DNA from 2 places in the Acetobacterium wieringae genome. Region 2 is predicted to be linked to the other one. Evidence: a T-box and tRNA genes for the amino acid it is inferred to sense, from the RefSeq annotation. Region 2 holds a T-box; the other holds one or more tRNA genes.
What was found. The T-box of region 2 lies ahead of alaS (alanine--tRNA ligase). A T-box ahead of a tRNA ligase gene usually reads a tRNA of that ligase, here a tRNA-Ala.

Region 1: it encodes a tRNA-Ala, which carries the amino acid that the T-box ahead of alaS (alanine--tRNA ligase) is inferred to sense. The anticodon was not compared.

Annotation. Positions count from the first base shown of each region.
Region 1 is NZ_CP097897.1:941,890-951,171, forward strand. It holds gene CHL1_RS04645 (ABC transporter ATP-binding protein) at 1-524, shown strand, start outside; gene CHL1_RS04650 (ATP-grasp domain-containing protein) at 738-1,661, shown strand; gene CHL1_RS04655 (ATP-grasp domain-containing protein) at 1,655-2,572, shown strand; gene CHL1_RS04660 (DNA-deoxyinosine glycosylase) at 2,650-3,126, shown strand; gene CHL1_RS04665 (GGDEF domain-containing protein) at 3,145-4,299, opposite strand; tRNA gene CHL1_RS04670 (tRNA-Ala) at 4,507-4,582, opposite strand; gene CHL1_RS04675 (sensor histidine kinase) at 4,983-6,236, shown strand; gene CHL1_RS04680 (response regulator transcription factor) at 6,239-7,357, shown strand; gene eutM (ethanolamine utilization microcompartment protein EutM) at 7,652-7,927, shown strand; gene pduB (propanediol utilization microcompartment protein PduB) at 7,956-8,741, shown strand; gene CHL1_RS04695 (propanediol/glycerol family dehydratase large subunit) at 8,786-9,282, shown strand, end outside.
Region 2 is NZ_CP097897.1:2,834,180-2,843,461, forward strand. It holds gene CHL1_RS13915 (ribonuclease J) at 1-99, opposite strand, end outside; gene CHL1_RS13920 (Fur family transcriptional regulator) at 134-592, opposite strand; gene sfsA (DNA/RNA nuclease SfsA) at 598-1,308, opposite strand; gene CHL1_RS13930 (DUF1292 domain-containing protein) at 1,289-1,570, opposite strand; gene ruvX (Holliday junction resolvase RuvX) at 1,656-2,072, opposite strand; gene CHL1_RS13940 (aldo/keto reductase) at 2,102-3,046, opposite strand; gene CHL1_RS13945 (IreB family regulatory phosphoprotein) at 3,160-3,426, opposite strand; gene alaS (alanine--tRNA ligase) at 3,524-6,163, opposite strand; T-box leader at 6,254-6,483, opposite strand; gene CHL1_RS13955 (AI-2E family transporter) at 6,528-7,601, opposite strand; gene CHL1_RS13960 (PRC-barrel domain-containing protein) at 7,601-8,128, opposite strand; gene CHL1_RS18560 (acetolactate decarboxylase) at 8,258-8,383, opposite strand; gene CHL1_RS13965 (acetolactate decarboxylase) at 8,352-8,894, opposite strand; gene CHL1_RS13970 (iron-sulfur cluster assembly scaffold protein) at 8,969-9,282, opposite strand, start outside.

The DNA.
Region 1 (9,282 bases), 1.8 Mb from region 2:
AAAATCTGACCCGACCTAATTTAAGATCTGCTTTTGGGATGGTGCTCCAGGATACCTGGCTGTTCGATGGAACAATCGAAGAAAACATTGCTTATGGAAAAAGCGGGGCAACCCGGGACGATGTGATCGCGGCAGCAAAAAAAGCGCAGTGTGATGAATTTATCAGAAAATTGCCGCTGGGCTATGAGACCCGGATCGGTGGCGATTTTACCACCTTGTCTGAAGGGGAATGCCAGCTTCTAGCCATTGCCCGGACAATTATTGCCGATCCCAAGGTGCTGATACTGGATGAGGCGACCTCGTCGGTGGATACCCGAACCGAAATCCTGATCACCCAGGCCATGGAAGCGATGATGAAGGGACGAACCACCTTTATTATTGCCCACCGACTCTTTACCATTAAAAATGCCGATAAGATTATTTTTATGAAAGAAGGCGATATTAAGGAGGTCGGCAGCCATGCCGAGTTGATGAAGCTGGGTGGTTTATACGCTCATTTGTATTTAAGTGCATCAGATAATTAAAAGCTCAGATAAATAAATAGGTAATTGCGAAAGTACTGTGAGCTCTGTGCACAGTTTCGCACGAAACAATTTCTACACTGTACGGCGGACAGTTCGATGAACTGTTCGCCTACACGTTACAAAATTGTTTGTGGAAACTGTACACTGAGCAACCATCACTCGATGTTTTATAATTTAGCAAATACCTAAGACAAAAAAATCAAGGAGGTAAAAATGAAAGGTTGGTTATTAAGAAATCCCGGTAAATTGGAAGATCCTTCAATTGTGAAAATTATGAAGGTGGTGGAAGAACTCCATGTCGATCTGACGGTGGTTGATCCGCTTACGATCCATGTGGTCTGTGACCATGACTTTGATGGAAAACTCTATGTCGGGGACGAAATCATGGAGGTGCCGGATTATGTGGTGGCAGCCTTCTTTACGGAAAAAAACTATCATACCGCAGCAGCATTGCGAATGCTGGAATCACTGGGGGTACTGTGCATCAATTCGTATGACGCCATCAAAAATGTCGACGACAAGCTGCTGACCTTTCAGTTGGTCGCCGAGTCGATTGAAGCGGTCTGCTTCCCTAAAACCCTATTGGTCACCGAGTATACCGAAGCGTCCTTTGTCAGCAAACTGTTTGACTATCCCGTGGTGATGAAGGTGATGCATGGCAGTAAGGGCAAAGGGGTGGTGCTGGTTAACAATGAAAAAGAACTGGATAACCTGATTAGTATGAGTACCGCCAGTGAAATTGGTGATCAGATTATTATTCAGGAGTGTATTAAAGCCTCCTCGGGTCGGGATCTTAGAATGATTCTGGCCAACGGAAAGTTTGTTAAATCATTTATCCGCCAGAATGAAAAAAGCTTTCGATCGAATCTGGCCAAGGGCGGTCATATCGTCGAATACACCCCACCGGCCGCAGTGATTGAGGCCGCCGAGAAGGTGGCCCAGCTGCTTAAAATCAATATGGGCAGTGTCGATTTTCTCTTTGGCGAAAATGATACCTTCTATTTATGTGAAGCCAATGCGATGCCGGGAGTGGCTTTTGACATTAAGGTGATGTTTGCTGATTTAATGAAGCAGGTCAAGGATCGCCCGGAACCGCTGTGGAAAAAACGTCTGCGGGAAGGTGGCAAAACATGTTAGGCTGGTTATTAGTTAATCACGAAACCCTGGCTGAACCGTCAATCCAGACAATTATTGCGCTGATTGACAAGATGGGTGTCAATATTCGTACGGTTGACGTCAGTGAGGTTCAGGTGATGTGTGAACCGGGTGCAAGCCAGCATTGTTTTATTGGTGGTGAAGCAGTGGATATTCCGGACTTTTCCTTGTCAGCTTTCTTTGGAGGAAATAATTACCACAGCAAGGCGGTGGTTAAAATGTTGGAATCCCTGGATGTACTGTGTGTCAATAGCTCCGAAAGTCTGAATAACACGGCTGATAAGCTGCTGACCTTTCAAAAACTGGGGGCCGCCAATCAGGGCTTCTTATTCCCCAAAACGGTGCTGATGACCCCCAAAACATCACCGTCTTTTATTGCCAGCGAACTGGGACTGCCCTGTGTGGTCAAGGTGATGCATGGCAGTAAGGGGAAAGGGGTGGTACTGATTAAAACCGAAAAAGAACTGGAGAATATTCTGGATCTTTACGCCGCCATGAATTTTGATGATCACATCCTGATTCAGGAGTGTATCGCCGCTTCAAAGGGCCGGGACATGCGGATTATGCTAAGTGGTGGAAAATTCTCCACCGCTTACATTCGGGATAATGGCGACAATTTTAAATCCAATCTGTCCCAGGGTGGCGATCTGCAGTTTATTACGCCACCGGCAGCGGTGGTGGAAATTGCCGAGCAGGCAGCCGCAGTGCTGGATATTTACTTTGGCAGCATTGATTTTCTGTTTGGCGAAAACGACACGTATTACATCTGTGAAGCCAACTCGATGACCGGGCTGACCTATTCCAAGGATGCCCTTAGCAACAGCCAGAGTAATCCGCTGCTGCTGACCCTGAAGAATATTATGGCGGAAGCCCAGAAGCGAAAAATGAAATAGAATCATTGATGAACAGTCGATATCTTGCGGGATAGTCGGCTGTTTTTTCTTAAAAAAATTGCTGGAGGATAGAAAAAATGATCCATACCTTTGAACCAGTTTATAATAAGAACTCAAAAAGTTTGATCCTGGGAACCTTCCCGTCAGCAAAATCACGGGAACACGGTTTTTACTACCAGCACCCTCAAAACCGGTTCTGGAAGGTTATGAGTGCCCTGGTTGGCTGGCCGATCCCGGGCACGATTGAAGAACAAAAAAGGATGTTACTGGAAAATCAGATTGCACTATGGGATGTAATCTATTCCTGTGATATTGATGGCTCAAGCGACAGCTCAATCAGAAATGTGGTGCCAAATGATATCCGGGCATTATTGGACCAGTCCGCCATCAAAACGATTTATGCCAACGGCGGCAAGGCTTATGAATTGTATAACCGGTATTGTTATCGGGAAACCGGCGAAAAGATCATCAAGTTGCCTTCTACCAGCCCTGCCAATGCCAGTTATTCCCTGGAAAAACTGGTAGCGTGTTGGGGTGAACGGATAAACTTGTAGTGTTGGTTTGGTGGTAATTTATTCTTGATACAGTTTGATCTGGTTACGACCGTTTTCTTTAGCCTGATATAGAGCTTGATCAGCCTTCAAGATAAAATCTTCTAGAACAGTGGTTTCATTGCTGTGGTTTTCCCGACGGGTTTCAGTGACAACATAACCGATGCTTACAGTAACAACCCCAAAGGGAGAGGCTTCATGCCTGATTTGCAGGTCTTGAATTGATTGGCGGATCGCTTCGACCAGCGGTGTTATGCACTCAAGATCAGCCAGTATAATGATGGTAACAAATTCTTCACCGCCATAACGGGTGGTCAGCCCCTCGAATGGATAGTGCGACAGACACTGGGCGACCTGTATCAGGCATTGATCTCCCTGTAGATGGCCATAGGTGTCATTATAGTTTTTAAAATAATCAATATCGACCATCAGCAGGGCAAACGAGGTGTGGGGATGATCTGAATAGTAACTTTCCAGCTTCCGGCGGTTGGGAATTCGGGTCAGACCATCCAGGTTGATGAGATATTCCAGTTCTTTTTTCTGATCCAGGATGGTCTGAGTACTGGCGAGCTGTGTCAGTTTTGAAGTTAGGATTGTCTGGGCAATGACAACGGCAAAAGCGGTGCTGGCAATCACATTGACAAAGTTTCCCTGAACCAACAGGATAGAACCAGGGGTAAACAAAATGGATAGTACCAGAACCAGGAAACTGGGTGCGATGATACAAATCATTTCCGGCAAGGAGAGGTATAAAAAGCTGCCAATCAGTAAAATATTAATCAGATAGAGAAAGGTGGAGCCTTGTTCGACTGATAAAACGGCGGTGATTAAACTGGCAAAGAGCAGACAGAGTCCGGTGGCGCCATAAAAAAAGATGAACTGTCTTTTCTTTATGGCCTCAGGAGAATGGGGGCTTCCAACGCCGATGATATAAATAATACTGGCCAGAATCCAGCAGATTCGCAAAGTCGCCTCGATGGTTGTTAACCCGCTAAAACCACGGTCTAAATAATAGAGCACTAACAATAATAAATTGACAGATGAACCGATGATCCCAATAATTTTTAAGCGCTTGACATTATCGCACATCAAGGTTTTCCTTAATCGTGTGGATTGTGTTTTTTCATAAGCAGCATAAGGATTGAGTGTCTGAATTACCGAATGCAGTGTTTTCATAGGGCTCCTTTATTTCAATGACAATTTTTAAGCTTATTTTAACAGATATCATCGATGAAGAGAAAAGAAATCTCTGTGAGGAGAGATTATTTTAAGTTTTGGAAGGGCAAAATTCTAATGGTATGGTGATACGAGTGTTCAATTTCATCTTCCACCCGCAGGCATAAAAAAAGAGAACCATAAACGGCTCTCTAATGCAATTCTTATTGGTGGAGATGAGGGGACTCGAACCCCTGGCCTTCTGACTGCCAGTCAGACGCGCTCCCAGCTGCGCCACACCCCCAAAACTTTATAACTTTTGGACACTTGTATAGTATACTGGAGTTGACACCGAAATGCAAGTGTTTTTTAAAAGAATATGATAAAATCTCACTTATATTTTATCTGTGGATAAAGTTGGTGGAAAAGTACTGGTTATAAGATGTTAGTCGAAGTAAAATTAAGTTTTTGATTACAACCGATAAAATTCGGAGTGGTTGAAATGGCTGGGGTCAAGAAAATATCTGATTTACCTAAAACAACAATAAATAATAAAATACGAAGCAAGATAATGCTGATACAAAGCAAAATATTCTAAAACAGTAAAAAAAATGCCAAAAATTTCCTGTATGTGTTATAATATTACTCAGTGGAAATCGATGTAAAATGAAAATTATGGGATTATTGTCTAAAGGGGTTGTTTTATGAGAGTCTTACTTAAGATTACTGACATTATTGACGTAGAGGTGCTACAAAGAATTCAGGATTCTTTTTCAGATGCCACCGGACTCGCCGCTGTAACAGTTGATTACAAGGGTAATCCGATTACGGAATACAGTAATTTTTCAGAATACTGTACCTGTGTCAGAAAAGAAAGTAGTAACCGGGAGTGCTGTTTTCAGTCGGATGCCCATGGCGGTATTGAATCGGCACGATCGGGAAAACCATCGATTTACATTTGTCATGGTGGACTGGTAGATCTTGCCGTACCCATCATGGTAAAGGGAAATTATCTGGGTGCAATTATGGCCGGCCAGGTAAAAATTGATGAAGAAGAAATGAAGCGTCTGCCTTTTGGTACCAGCCATGAATTAACTGATTTTTCAAAAAACCCTGAAATTTTAGATTTGTATGACAAAACCTTAAAAACGACATTAACTCAGGTAAGAGCAGCGGCAGATCTGCTGTACACCATTGCCAATTATTTGGTTGAGAAACAGATGATTCACATTATCCAGGAGGAATTGCATAATAAAAACCTGGAATTAATGGAAGAGGTTAAATTACGCAGTGAGGTTGAAGCTTCCCTAAAAGAAGCCGATTTAAAAGCCTTACAGGCACAAATTAATCCGCATTTTCTGTTTAATGTTTTAAATACCATTGGTCGTCTGGCCCTGCTGGAAGGTGCAGATAAAACTCAGGAAATGATTTATGCGTTTTCCGATATGATGCGATACACTCTAAAAAAGGAAAAAAATAATGTCGTCACGCTTAAAGAAGAGATGGAGCATGTGCAAAACTATCTGTCAATTCAGAAAATGCGTCTGGGTAATCGTCTGAATTACTTAGTGAAAGTGGATGAAATGGCGGAAGATATCTTATGTCCGTTTATGACTGTTCAACCATTTGTAGAAAATGCCATTATTCATGCGATTGAACCCAATGCCAAGGGTGGCGAAGTTCGAATAACAGCGGATATCCTTAAAGAAATCGCCATTTTAAAGATTGTGGATGATGGTAAAGGGATTCCGGATGATCGCATCCATAAAATTTTGGACGGAACCTATGAAGCGGATGGACGGGAAAAGAACACCGGAATCGGGATTAATAATGCAAATAAACGACTGATGTATTACTATGGCGTTGATTATGGGGTTGAAATAAAAAGTGAACTGGAAAAGGGCACTGAAATCACTATTAAGATACCTCGTAAATCTCTAACGGGGAGGGGATTATAATCATGTATAAACTGTTTATTGTTGAGGACGAGCATTTAGAAATTGAAGCGATTAAACTCATTCTTAGTCAACACGGCGAAAATATTGAAGTTATTGGCGAAGCATCTTCAGGATTGGTGGCAATTGAAGAAATCCGTCGTTTAAATCCGGATATTATCCTGTTGGATATTAACATTCCGGAAATTAATGGTATTGATGTATTAAAAACGATAAAAAAGGAAGACCATGAAAAGAAGGTCATTTTGATAACGGCATTTAATGAATTTGATTTTGCGCATCAGGCCATCAAGGCTCGGGTCGATGATTTTCTGTTAAAGCCGATTCGCCCCCAACAACTGATGGATTCCATAAATCAGAGCATTGCTTCATTAAAGAATAACGCCAAAGAACGTTTTGATGAAAAAATGAATGAAGTTATTTTTGCTATTATCCAGAAAAAATACAGTGATGCCAGAACGGCCCTGATCAGTTATCTGGACATGATTTATGATTACCATACCTATGATATTATGTCGGTACAGGCAGAAATCAAACATTTTATGGAGGAACTTAATATTGTGACCCAGGATATGTGCGGTTACGAGCTGAATAGTCCTCTTTGTTCAAGCAATAATATGCAATTTGTCAATGGGTATAAAAATCGTTATGATCTGAAAATCGAAATCATGAAAACTATTGACAAGGTTTTTGATCGGATGCTTGATAATAAAGAAACCCGTAAAAACAATATCGAAGATATTCTTAACTATATTGACCGGAACTGTTACAAGGATATTTCCCTTGATCAGGTTGGGGAGTATGCCAATATGAGTTCCTACTATTTAAGTAAGATCTTTAAAAAGGAAACTGGGGTTAATTTTGTAACCTATTTAACAGAACGTAAAATTGAAATCGCAAAGGATATGCTGGCAAATACCGATGTTCCAATTATCAATATAGCACTGGATCTTTCTTACCACGAACCGAATTATTTTAGCAAGGTATTTAAAAAGAGCACCGGGATGACTCCCACCGAGTATCGGAAAGAGCGACGTGGAACGGCGCTTGAGGAAGATGAACAGTTAGGGAATAACCATCCCAAAGATGAAAAATTCGCCGAAAAACATCGGGAAGTATCCTGATAAAAAAAGCAACAGAATAAGTAAAAAATATTGAACAGGAAAACCTGAGGGTGAACCTGTTCTTTTTATGTCAAAAAAACAGAACGGATTACATTAAAGTGCAGGTGTTTGACAAAATATTCCACTGTATTTTTATGAACAGATACAAAAAACAGCGACAGTAAAAGGTTTTCAAGATGTATCGCAGAAATCCAGAATATTTTTATAAGAACAGCACAAGTAATTATCATCGACTTTGCATTAGAATATAGGTAGTTCAGTAACAAAATCTTGTAATTAAGGAGGATAGAGCTTATGACAAACGAAGCTTTAGGCATGATCGAAACCAAAGGTCTGGTGGCAGTAATTGAAGCTGCTGATGCAATGGTTAAATCAGCTAACGTATCATTAGTAGGCTACGAAAAAATCGGTTCTGGGTTAGTAACTGTTATGGTTCGTGGTGATGTTGGAGCTGTTAAAGCTGCAGTTGATGCAGGTGCTGCGGCAGCTGACAAAGTTGGACAAGTTGTTTCAGTACACGTAATCCCAAGACCACACGGTGATGTGGAGAAAATTTTACCAAGTCTATAATATTTTATAATTACGGAGGTGTAAATTAATGAAAGATGATTTAATGAACAAATTGATGGAAGAAGTTATGAAGAAAATGAGTGAAGTTGAAGAAACAGGCACAGTTGCCGCTGCAACCGGTGTTTGCGGATTAACTGAGTTTGTTGGTACTGCAGTAGGAAACACAATTGGTTTTGTTATTGCAAACGTGGACAGAACTTTACATGAAGCAATGAAAATTGATCCTAAATACAGATCAATCGGTATTCTTTCCGCCAGAACTGGTGCTGGTCCTCAGATCTTCGCTGCTGACGAAGCTGTAAAAGCGACTAATTGCGAAGTTGTTTCTTGTGAATTGGCAAGAGACACTGAAGGTGGTGCAGGTCATGGTTCTTTAATTATCTTTGGTGCAGAAGATGTATCTGATGCAAAACGTGCTGTTGAAGTTGCTCTTAACGACTTAAACAGAACCTTCGGAGATGTATATGCAAATGCTGCCGGACATCTGGAATTCCAGTATACAGCCCGTGCAAGCTTCGCTTGTAATATGACTTTAGGTGCTCCAATCGGAAAAGCCTTCGCAATTATTGTTGGTGCTCCAGCTGGTATCGGCGTATTAATGTCAGATGCTGCTTTAAAAGCTGCTAACGTAGAACTTTGTGGTTATGCTTCACCTGATAATGGCGGTACTAAATTCTCGAATGAATCAATGATCTTCATTTCTGGAGACGCTGGCGCAGTTCGTCAAGCCGTATATGCTGCTAGAGAAGTTGGTAAACAAGCTTTAGAAGCTCTTGGCGGTCCTTGCCCACCTGTAACAACTCCTTATATTTAAGTAGCTGTTGTTAGTTTTCTAAGAAAGAAGGAGGAATAATGACTATGAAGTCAAAAAGATTTGAAGCTTTAGCAGCTCGTCCAGTCAAAAAGGATGGTTTCGTTAAAGAATGGCCAGAAGTCGGTCTAATTGCAATGAACAGCCCTCAAGATCCAACACCAAGTCTGGTTGTTGAAAATGGGGTAGTTGTTGAACTGGATGGAAAAAAACGAGCTGATTTTGATATGCTTGATACATTCATCGCTAACTATGCAATTCGTTTAGAAAAAGCCCAGGAATATATGGCAATGGATTCTTTAAAAATTGCCAATATGCTTGTTGATATTAATGTACCAAGAGACGTTGTTGTTGATATTACAACATCAATCACTCCTGCAAAAATTGTAGAAGTACTTGGTCATATGACAGTGTTAGAAATGATGATGGCTCAAAGTAAAATGCGAGCTCGTTTAATGCCTTCTAACCAATGCCACGTTACTAACGTAAAAGATAACATGGTTCAAATCGCTGCTGATGCTGCAGAAGCTGCTATCCGTGGATT
Region 2 (9,282 bases):
CTTCCCGATTTCACCTAGGCCTCCTAGTGGTATTAATCTCAGCTTATCTTTGTTTTTCTGAGCCTGAGGTTTTCGTCTGGATCGTGAACGACCTTCCAGTCGTTGGGCCCCCGTTGTTATTAAGTTTTTGTTTTCAGTCAAATTGTTCTCCTTTCGTTATTCCATAACAATCCGAACAGTATCCGTACACCTTAAGTTCGTGATTGATTATAATAAACTCCTTCTTTTCTTCGATTTCTTTTTCCAGAACTTCCAGGAAATCGTCTTGCATTTCGATAACCTTTCCGCACTTTAAACAAATTAAATGATGATGCCAGTGTTTTTCATCCAACTCACAGAGTTCGTACCGAGCAAAGCCATCATCAAAGTTCCGTTTGGTAATGAGTCCCATTTCTTCTAATATTTGCACCGTTCGATAAATGGTCGACATTCCCACATCAGGATTACGCTGTTTAACACCCTGAAATAATTCTTCAACACTAAAGTGCTGCTCCCTGAAGGTCATCAAAACCTCAATGGTAACCAGACGCTGAGGGGTTACTTTATTCCCTCTTTTTCTGAGCGCATCCACAATTTGTTTTTGGTTATTCATGGTTGTCACACCTCTTTTACAGTCTCTTCTGAAAAAACAGTTACAGGCAACTCGCTGATCATTTCTATATTTACTCCATCAATATCACAGGAAAGCGCACGGATCTCTATTCCCAGACTATGACATTGACCCAATAAACGTGAAAATTTGGGATCCATTTTTTTGTTCGGTTGAAACGATTTCGCATCATTGCGTTGCACAACAAAAATAACCCCAGTATGGTAACCCTCCTGGTGAGCCCTGAGTAATTCGGCAAGGTGTTTAGCTCCCCGCTCCGTTGGTGCATCGGGAAACATGGCAATCTGATCCACCACCAGATTGACGCTTTTGACCTCGTAATAGGCGTATTCGCCACCTTTAAGACAGGCCAGGTCAAACCGACTGTTGCCGTAGGTTACTTCTTGCTTGAGTTCTGAAACATCTGCTTGAGCGTTTAAAAATTCGTAGGCAATCTGGTTAGCCAACATCGAATTGACCGAGACCCAATGGCCGTCTTTTTCGACCAGCAACAGGGTATAGTCGGTTTTACGATGCGGCGCCGGATTCCATGCCAAAATGGCCCGTACCCCAGAAACAAGAAGCTCGCTCATGCGACCGGTATTGGGCACATGAGCGACGATCTCTTCCTGATTAATCATTACCTTGGCAATAAACCGATTGGGTCGGCTAAGAAATATCCCACTTACAAGGGGATATTTACTCAACTTCACCTTCATCTTCGTCTTCCTCAAAATCTTCGTATTCTTCGTCCATAATGCGATCATATTCCGCTTCAATTAAAGCAAATTCTGCTTCATCTTCAACCGGAACCAGAATTTCTCCTTCTTCGTCTTCATCGATAAAGAAAGCAAAAACATCATCACTTTCTTCACCTTCGGTTAACAGCACATAGGTCTTTTCGCCGAGCGGAAATGAAATCTCTAAATCAAACTCTCTTGCAACGCCATTTTCATCTTCTAAAATAATTTTTTCTTCCATATCAACTTCTCTTTCAACTTTATTTTTTTCGTTCATAATCTTGTAATTATACCTTTTTATGCTTAAACAATCCATTATTTATGAACTATTTAACGGCCCGATCCATATAGGATTGGAGGATCATCTGGGCAGCCAGCATATCAATGTAGTCTTTGCGGTTCTCCCGGGAAACGTTACCTTCGATCAGCACTTTTTCAGACCAGGATGAGGTTAATCGTTCATCAATGTAGATGATTTCAATCTTCAGCCGTTTCTTGATAAACTGACAAAAGTTTATTGTTTTTCGGGTTTGAGCCGATTCTGAACCATCCATATTCAGGGGCAGTCCGGCTACTACTTTTTTGATCTCATATCTGGCAATGAGGTCACGAAACGCTTCTAAATCATCATCCCGGGTCTTTCGCTTAAGGGTCATCACCCCCTGGGCAGTAATCTGTAAGGGGTCCGTCACAGCCACCCCAATCCGTTTGTCGCCGACATCAATTCCTAAAATTCTTTCCATTCATAATCCCATCTGTTTATTTTGGCTGTTTAAATCACCTTAATACAAAAATCACTGCAGGCAGCACTGCAATAGCAACAAAGCACACATTTCTTTTGATCCACCCGAGCTTTGCCATCCGCTACGCTCAGGGCCTGCTGGTTACAACGCCGCACACATTCCCCGCAACCGCTGCACCAGTCACTGATATGCAGTTTTTTGGGAGCACTGGCAACCGCACTCTCCAACCCTTCGGGTATCACTTCACCGTTAAATTTTTTTACATTATACTGCACTTCGTCAACTGATTGAACCCCAATGGCAATGGCATCCAGATCGCTTAAATTTAAAACAAACTCAAAACTGGCCTGTTTTTGAGAAAGCAGATTCCCGCCACCTAATGGCTTCATCCCATAAATGCCCTTCCCCAGGATTTTGGCCTGATGAATGGCGGCGACCATTTCATCCGTCGTTCCATCTTCAATACCGATGCCAGTCAAATTGATCAGTGGATGAATCACCTCCAATTCGGGAAAAAGACTGGCCCCAGAAACACCTTCCACCCGATGGGTGGAAATCCCAATGGCTCTGACTTTTCCCGCCTGTCTTGCAGCAATCAACGCCTCGATGGCTTCCCAATGACCTTCGATGGTTTTGCGACTTTCCTGCTCATGGAGCAGGTAAAGATCAATATAATCGCGACCCAACTCAGTCAGGGCCCGATGAAGACTTTTCTGGACCCCAACTGCTGTATAGTCATAGGACTTTGTAGCAATCACCACCTCATGCTGCATCTGAATTGCCTGCCGCAAGTGATCATAATTATTATAGAGATCGGCGGTATCAAAGAAATTCACGCCACCATCTAAGGCGGCAGCGATGATTTCCCGACTCTCCCGAAGGGGTTTGTTCTTCTGAAGGGGACCTATGGTCAAGCTACCAAAGCACATTCGCGATACCATAATGCCGGTATTACCAAGCGTATTCATTTTCATCTGCAAATCGTTTCCTAACCACAAGCTTAATGTTTGTGCGCCTTTGTTTTCCTTAACCTAAGCAAAACAAAATAGGACTGCCTCGGTTGAGACAGCCCCAAATTTTCAGCCTACTAAATACTTTTTAAGTAACGTCGTACAAGTTCTTCGAGTAACTCATCCCGCTCAATTTTCTGTATGGCATTTCGCGCTTCTCTGTGACTTGTGATATAGGTCGGATCTCCTGACATGACATAACCTACAATTTGATTGACGGGGTTATACCCTTTTTCAACTAGAGCCTTATGTACATTGCGCATCACTTCGTCGATCTTCTGAGACTTTTCGCTATCGACCTCAAACATAATGGTTCCTCGATCAATCACCGTATTTTCTCCCATTGTCATCTGACCTCCTTCACAATCAATTTATATCATTTTAACCCAAAGCAAAAGAAAAGACAAGTCATATGACGTAATTTTTCTTATTCTTAATAAATTAGTTTAATTGCTCGCGAATGCATGTCTCTCCCTTTGCCAGGGATTCTGCCAGTTTTTCTGGAAGTTTCCCCCCAGCTTGCGCCATATCCGGACGTCCGCCACCACCTCCGCCAGCTACTGCCGCCACTTCTTTAATGACTTTGCCGGCATGGAAGCCGCGTTTGACAATATCCGGAGTTGCTGTTGCCACAAAATTAACCTTGCCATCCAGAGCACTGCCTAACAGCACCACCCCAGAACCCATCCGGTCTTTGAGTAAGTCGCCGATCGTTCGCAGCTCTTCCATCGGCATTTTTTCTACTTCCGCGATGGTAACCTGAACGCCACTGATGACGATCATTTTCTGGTGGATGTCCATAATCGCATTACCGGCTGATTTCTGTTTCAGTTCAGCAATGGTGCGTTCTTTCTGTTTGTTGATTTCCGTCAATTCTGTTACCTTTTCAAGTAATTGATCGGGATTTGTTTTCATCAGATTGGAGACCTCAATGAGCGTATCATCCATTTTTTCGACCAGATGCCAGGCATTAAAACCGGTTGCGGCTTCAATCCGACGGACACCGGCAGCAACGCCGCCTTCGCTGATGATCTTAAACATCCCCACCTTGGCTGAATTACTGATATGACAGCCGCCACAAAGCTCGGTGCTGAAGTCGCCAACTTTAACTACCCGGACGATTTCGCCGTATTTCTCCCCAAATAGAGCTGTTGCTCCCAGTTCTTTGGCCTTATCGATATTGGTTTCAAAAATAGACACATCATAGGCAGCCAGGATCGCTGCATTGACAATATCCTCAACCTGACGTTTCTCATCCCGGGTCATCGCCTGGAAATGGTTGAAGTCAAAACGTAACCGATCCGGCGAGACAAATGATCCGGCCTGTTCGACATGGTCACCTAACACCTGTTTCAGGGCTTTTTGCAGCAAATGGGTTGAGGTATGGTTCCGTTGGACCGCATCGCGCAAATCTTTGTTCACTTCAGTCATCACACTTTCGCCGACCTTAAAGGTTCCTGACTTAACGATACCCGAATGAATATGTCGGCTCAGACTGCCTTTTTTGCAATCCCGGATTTCGATCAAGCCATCACCTTTTTGAATAACGCCGCGATCACCGGTTTGACCCCCGCTCTCAGCATAAAACGAAGTCTGATCCAGAAGGACGAGCACCTCATCGCCGGCTTTGGCTTCTTCCACCAGGGTTTCATTGACATAAAGCCCGATGATAGACCCTTCCGTTTCCAGGTTGTCATAGCCCACAAAGGTATTGACTGCATCCGGCCCCAGAGGATTAAAGGGATCATCGGCCCACACTGCTAAATCGCTATTGAGACGATCCTGTCGAGCCCGTTCCCGCTGGGCCTGCATTTCTTTTTCAAATTCTTCGGCGATAATCGTCAGGCCCCGTTCTTCAACAATTTCTTTCGTCAGATCATAGGGAAAACCATAGGTATCGTAAAGTTTAAAGGCGCCACCGCCGGGGAAGACGGTTTCTTCCATTTCAATAATTTTATCCAGTTCTTTATTGAGCAATGCCAGACCCTGATCGATGGTTTCTTTAAACCGTTCTTCTTCAATACGAATCAGTTTTTGAATAAAATCCTGCTTTTCTTTGAGTTCGGGATAAGCACCTTCTGAAACCCGGATGGCTTCTTTGGCTACATCATAAAGGAAAAGATCCTTGATTCCCAATAATTTTCCGTGTCGCACAGCCCGGCGAAGCAGTCGCCGCAAGACATAGCCACGGCCTTCATTTCCCGGCATGACGCCATCAGCAATCATAAAGGTGACACTGCGGATATGATCGGTGATAACCCGGATGGAAATATCATCCTGTGGGTCATCGCCATAGGTTACTCCAGCTTTTTTACAGATATAGTTGAGCACATGGCCAACCGTATCTATTTCAAAAATCGTTCCGACCCCCTGCATCACGACGGCCAAACGTTCCAACCCCATCCCGGTATCAATATTGGGTTTAGGCAAGGGATTATAGTTGCCCGCTTCATCTTTATCAAACTGGGTGAAGACCAGGTTCCAGAACTCAACATAGCGGTCGCAATCACAGCCAACCCCACAGGTGGGACTGTCACAGCCAAATTCTTCGCCACGATCAAAATAAAGCTCGGAACAGGGACCACAGGGTCCTAAACCATGCTCCCAGAAATTATCCTCTTTTCCCATCCGGACAATCTTATCTTTGGGAATACCGACGTCCTCATTCCAGATTTTAAAGGCTTCATCATCATCCAAATAAATAGTAATCCAGATCTTATCTTCCGGTATTTCCATCACCTTGGTGCAAAATTCCCAAGCCCAGGGAATCGCTTCTTTTTTAAAATAATCGCCGAAAGAAAAGTTTCCCAGCATTTCAAAAAAAGTACCATGTCTTGCCGTTTTTCCGACATTTTCAATATCCGGGGTACGAATACACTTCTGACAGGTGGTAACCCGATTACGAGGCGGAATTTCGTCGCCGGTAAAATAGGGTTTCAGCGGTGCCATCCCCGAGTTGATCAGTAACAGGCTCTTGTCATTAATGGGCACTAACGGAAAACTGTTTAACCGCAGATGCCCCTTTTCTTCAAAAAATGCCAGATATTTTTCTCTAATTTCATTTAATCCTAATGGTTTCATTTTTTCTCCTATTCAAATTTTGATTTTCTAATTTAAAAGCTTTTAATGCCTTCCGGTGTTTGTAAAAACAAAAAAATCCCCTGCAAGTCTGCAAGGGACGGTTTAATCCGCGGTACCACCCAAATTAGCTGCAAAATCATTGGCAACTCACTTTATTAAATAACGGTTTCCCGACTGAAAATACTGATCGAATATGGGATTACGACTTTCTTCTTCAGCTGCTCAAACGGGGCAACCCTAAACCAACGATAAAAGACTTTCAGCCGCGTCTCTCTCTCTGCAATGGTTGTATTTAGAGCCTTCGTTCTCAATGCATTTTAATATTAACCTGTAAGGATGATTATATTAATTCCATATTTAAATGTCAATCCTTTTTTAGATCCGTGACGTCTTTTGAGGCAAATAAGGAAATAATATAACCACCAATTACCTTAATCGTACCCATTATCGGCACTGCCATAATCATCCCGACACCGCCAAACATGGCGCCGAAAAAGAAGATTGAGAAAATAATAAAGACCGGATGAAGCCCCACATTGCCGGACATCAGGGCTGGTGCCAAAAAATTGCCGCACACTACCTGAACCACGCCAATCACAATCAACATTGGAATCATCAGCATTGGATTGGTGAATAGTACCAGCAGCATAATCACAATGGTACCCACCGCTGGTCCAAAATAAGGCACCATCGTGGTAACCCCGGCGATTACGCCGATAATACTGGCATAGGGGAGTCCCAGAAAAAAAGCTCCAATCCCGGTGGCAATCCCAGCGATCAGCGAAGTCAAACCCTGTCCCTTGATAAAACCGCCAATGACCAGATCAATATCACAACACATTTTTAGCATACTATTACGATACTGTAGTGGAACCAGATACATAATCCCCTTAATAAAGAATTCTTTATCGATCATCAGAAAAATGGTCACCAGTGGAACAATGATAATGTTCATCAGCTGCCCACTGTTCTGAATCAGCGCATTCGAAATCCCCTGAAGTGCTGTTGCAAATCCCTGCAGGACATTTCCCAACACTTGCTCCAGATTGAAAAACTGAGTAATATCATATCCAGTAAAATTTGAAATATAGTCCGATAGATTGGTTATGTAGGTCTGCGTCTGCGTTACAAAGCTTGGAATGCTCTTGATCATACTGGCTATATTGGTAATCAGACTGGGAATAAAACTCATGAAAGCGCCAATCACCAGTGCCAGAACCGCAAAAAACACGATCAATACCGAACTGCCCCGGCTTAACCCTTTATTTTCAAGAATCCTGACCAGTGGATTAAGCAGATAAGCCAACACAATCGCAAAAAAGAAGGGTGCGAACATTCCGGCCAGCGTTGGCCAGATAAAAAAGCACAGCGCCGCAATTAAAACGACGACAATAAGGTTAAGAAATAACAATCTCTTTTTGTTTGATGAATCTTCCATTATTTAACCCCCAGCAATTTATTGGCGATGCCTGTCCCCTGATTTTTAAACCCGATATCAAACATCTCTTTTTCGTAATATAAGACCTGATCCTTATAGACCAGATCAGCGGCCGGAATGATCGCAAAGCCATGATCGATGTCATCAAAAAAACTTCGGGAAATTTCATATTCAGTAATAGCAAATGTATCATCTTCAATGGTCGCATTGACCACGTGCCCAAAAGCCTCCCCGTTTATATCCACGACCTGATAATCCATCAGTGGAAAAGCCTCTTCCAGATACGCTTTCACTTTTTTGCCGTTGACTTTAATAATGTCTTTTTCGTTTCCGATCACCATCCGTTTGTAATTAACGTCGACAATATTTTCAGGTTTGAAAAACTGAGCCTTGGAGAGAATACCGCCGGGATTGATCACCAGATATTTCACAACGTGATCCACCACCACCAGACTCTTGACCAGTCCATGACGTCGGCCATTATTTTGAGAAATAACCACCACATTGAGTAAAATGTTCGCTTTCATTTTGTGTTCCTTTCTTTTTTGTCATTGTGTTTATTTTACCCTATTATTGTTTATCTTACCCTATTATTTTTTTTATGGCAATGTCGATTTTTCTTTTTTTGTAAACAAAAGGACGCTCTAATGCAACTTCTATTTAATAATCGCCAATTCATCTTTAACATTAAAGGCTACATTGAGATGCCTGGCGCTAAAATGATTGACATGGCCGCCGATTTTTTTATCATCAGAGATAAAATGAAAGTGCCACCCCACCACGTTTATACCCTGCGCCGAGGCCGGGCAAAAAAATCCCTACCAGGCAACCGTTAATGTTTTTTAAAACCACCACCGATTGGTCACTGACAATTCTATCCAGCGCTTCATAGGGCTTTTTCTGGGGCCACACTCCATGAATCTCAATACTCTCAAATTCCCCTGAAATTCTGGCCAATATCGGGTTTTCAGGATGGGCAATAGCGTGATTAAGCTTTTCACCCGCACAAATCATATCGCCGTTTATTGCCAATATCTGACCCTCACATTTCCCCAAAGCACCCAGGGTTGCAAAAGGTGTTGTGTCTGCCAAACCCGCCACTTCAATGGAGCAATCTCCTAACGCACGATATACCACGCCATCGACAACAATCATTTCGCCATTGAGTTTATCAAACGTGCCAAATCCGGTGTCGCCAAAGGTTAACATCTTTTTTATCGAGATTATTCCATCATACCCTTTGTTTTTAAAAGCCGTCAGCGTTGAAACCTGAAATAGTTTATTATTCCTCATGCGAAGTCCTCCATATTTTCAAAAGAAAGACGCAGTCTCCAGTAACAGAAACTGCGTCTTTGCCGTCTATATGACTATTGTTGTGCTTTTTTATTGTGATAGTCTTCAATCGCAGCCTGAATCGCTTCCGCTGCCAGCACTGAACAGTGAATTTTTTCAGCAGGCAATCCGCCTAAGGCATCAACGACATCCGAGTTTTTAAATTTTCCCGCTTCTTCAATACTCTTACCGATAATCATATCGGTAGCCATGCTACTACTGGCTACTGCAGCCCCGCAGCCAAAGGTTTTAAAGGACGCATCCTCGATGATACCGTCATCGTTAATCTTCAGGAAGATTTTCATAATATCACCACAAGCAGGGCTGCCAACCTGACCAATACCGTTTG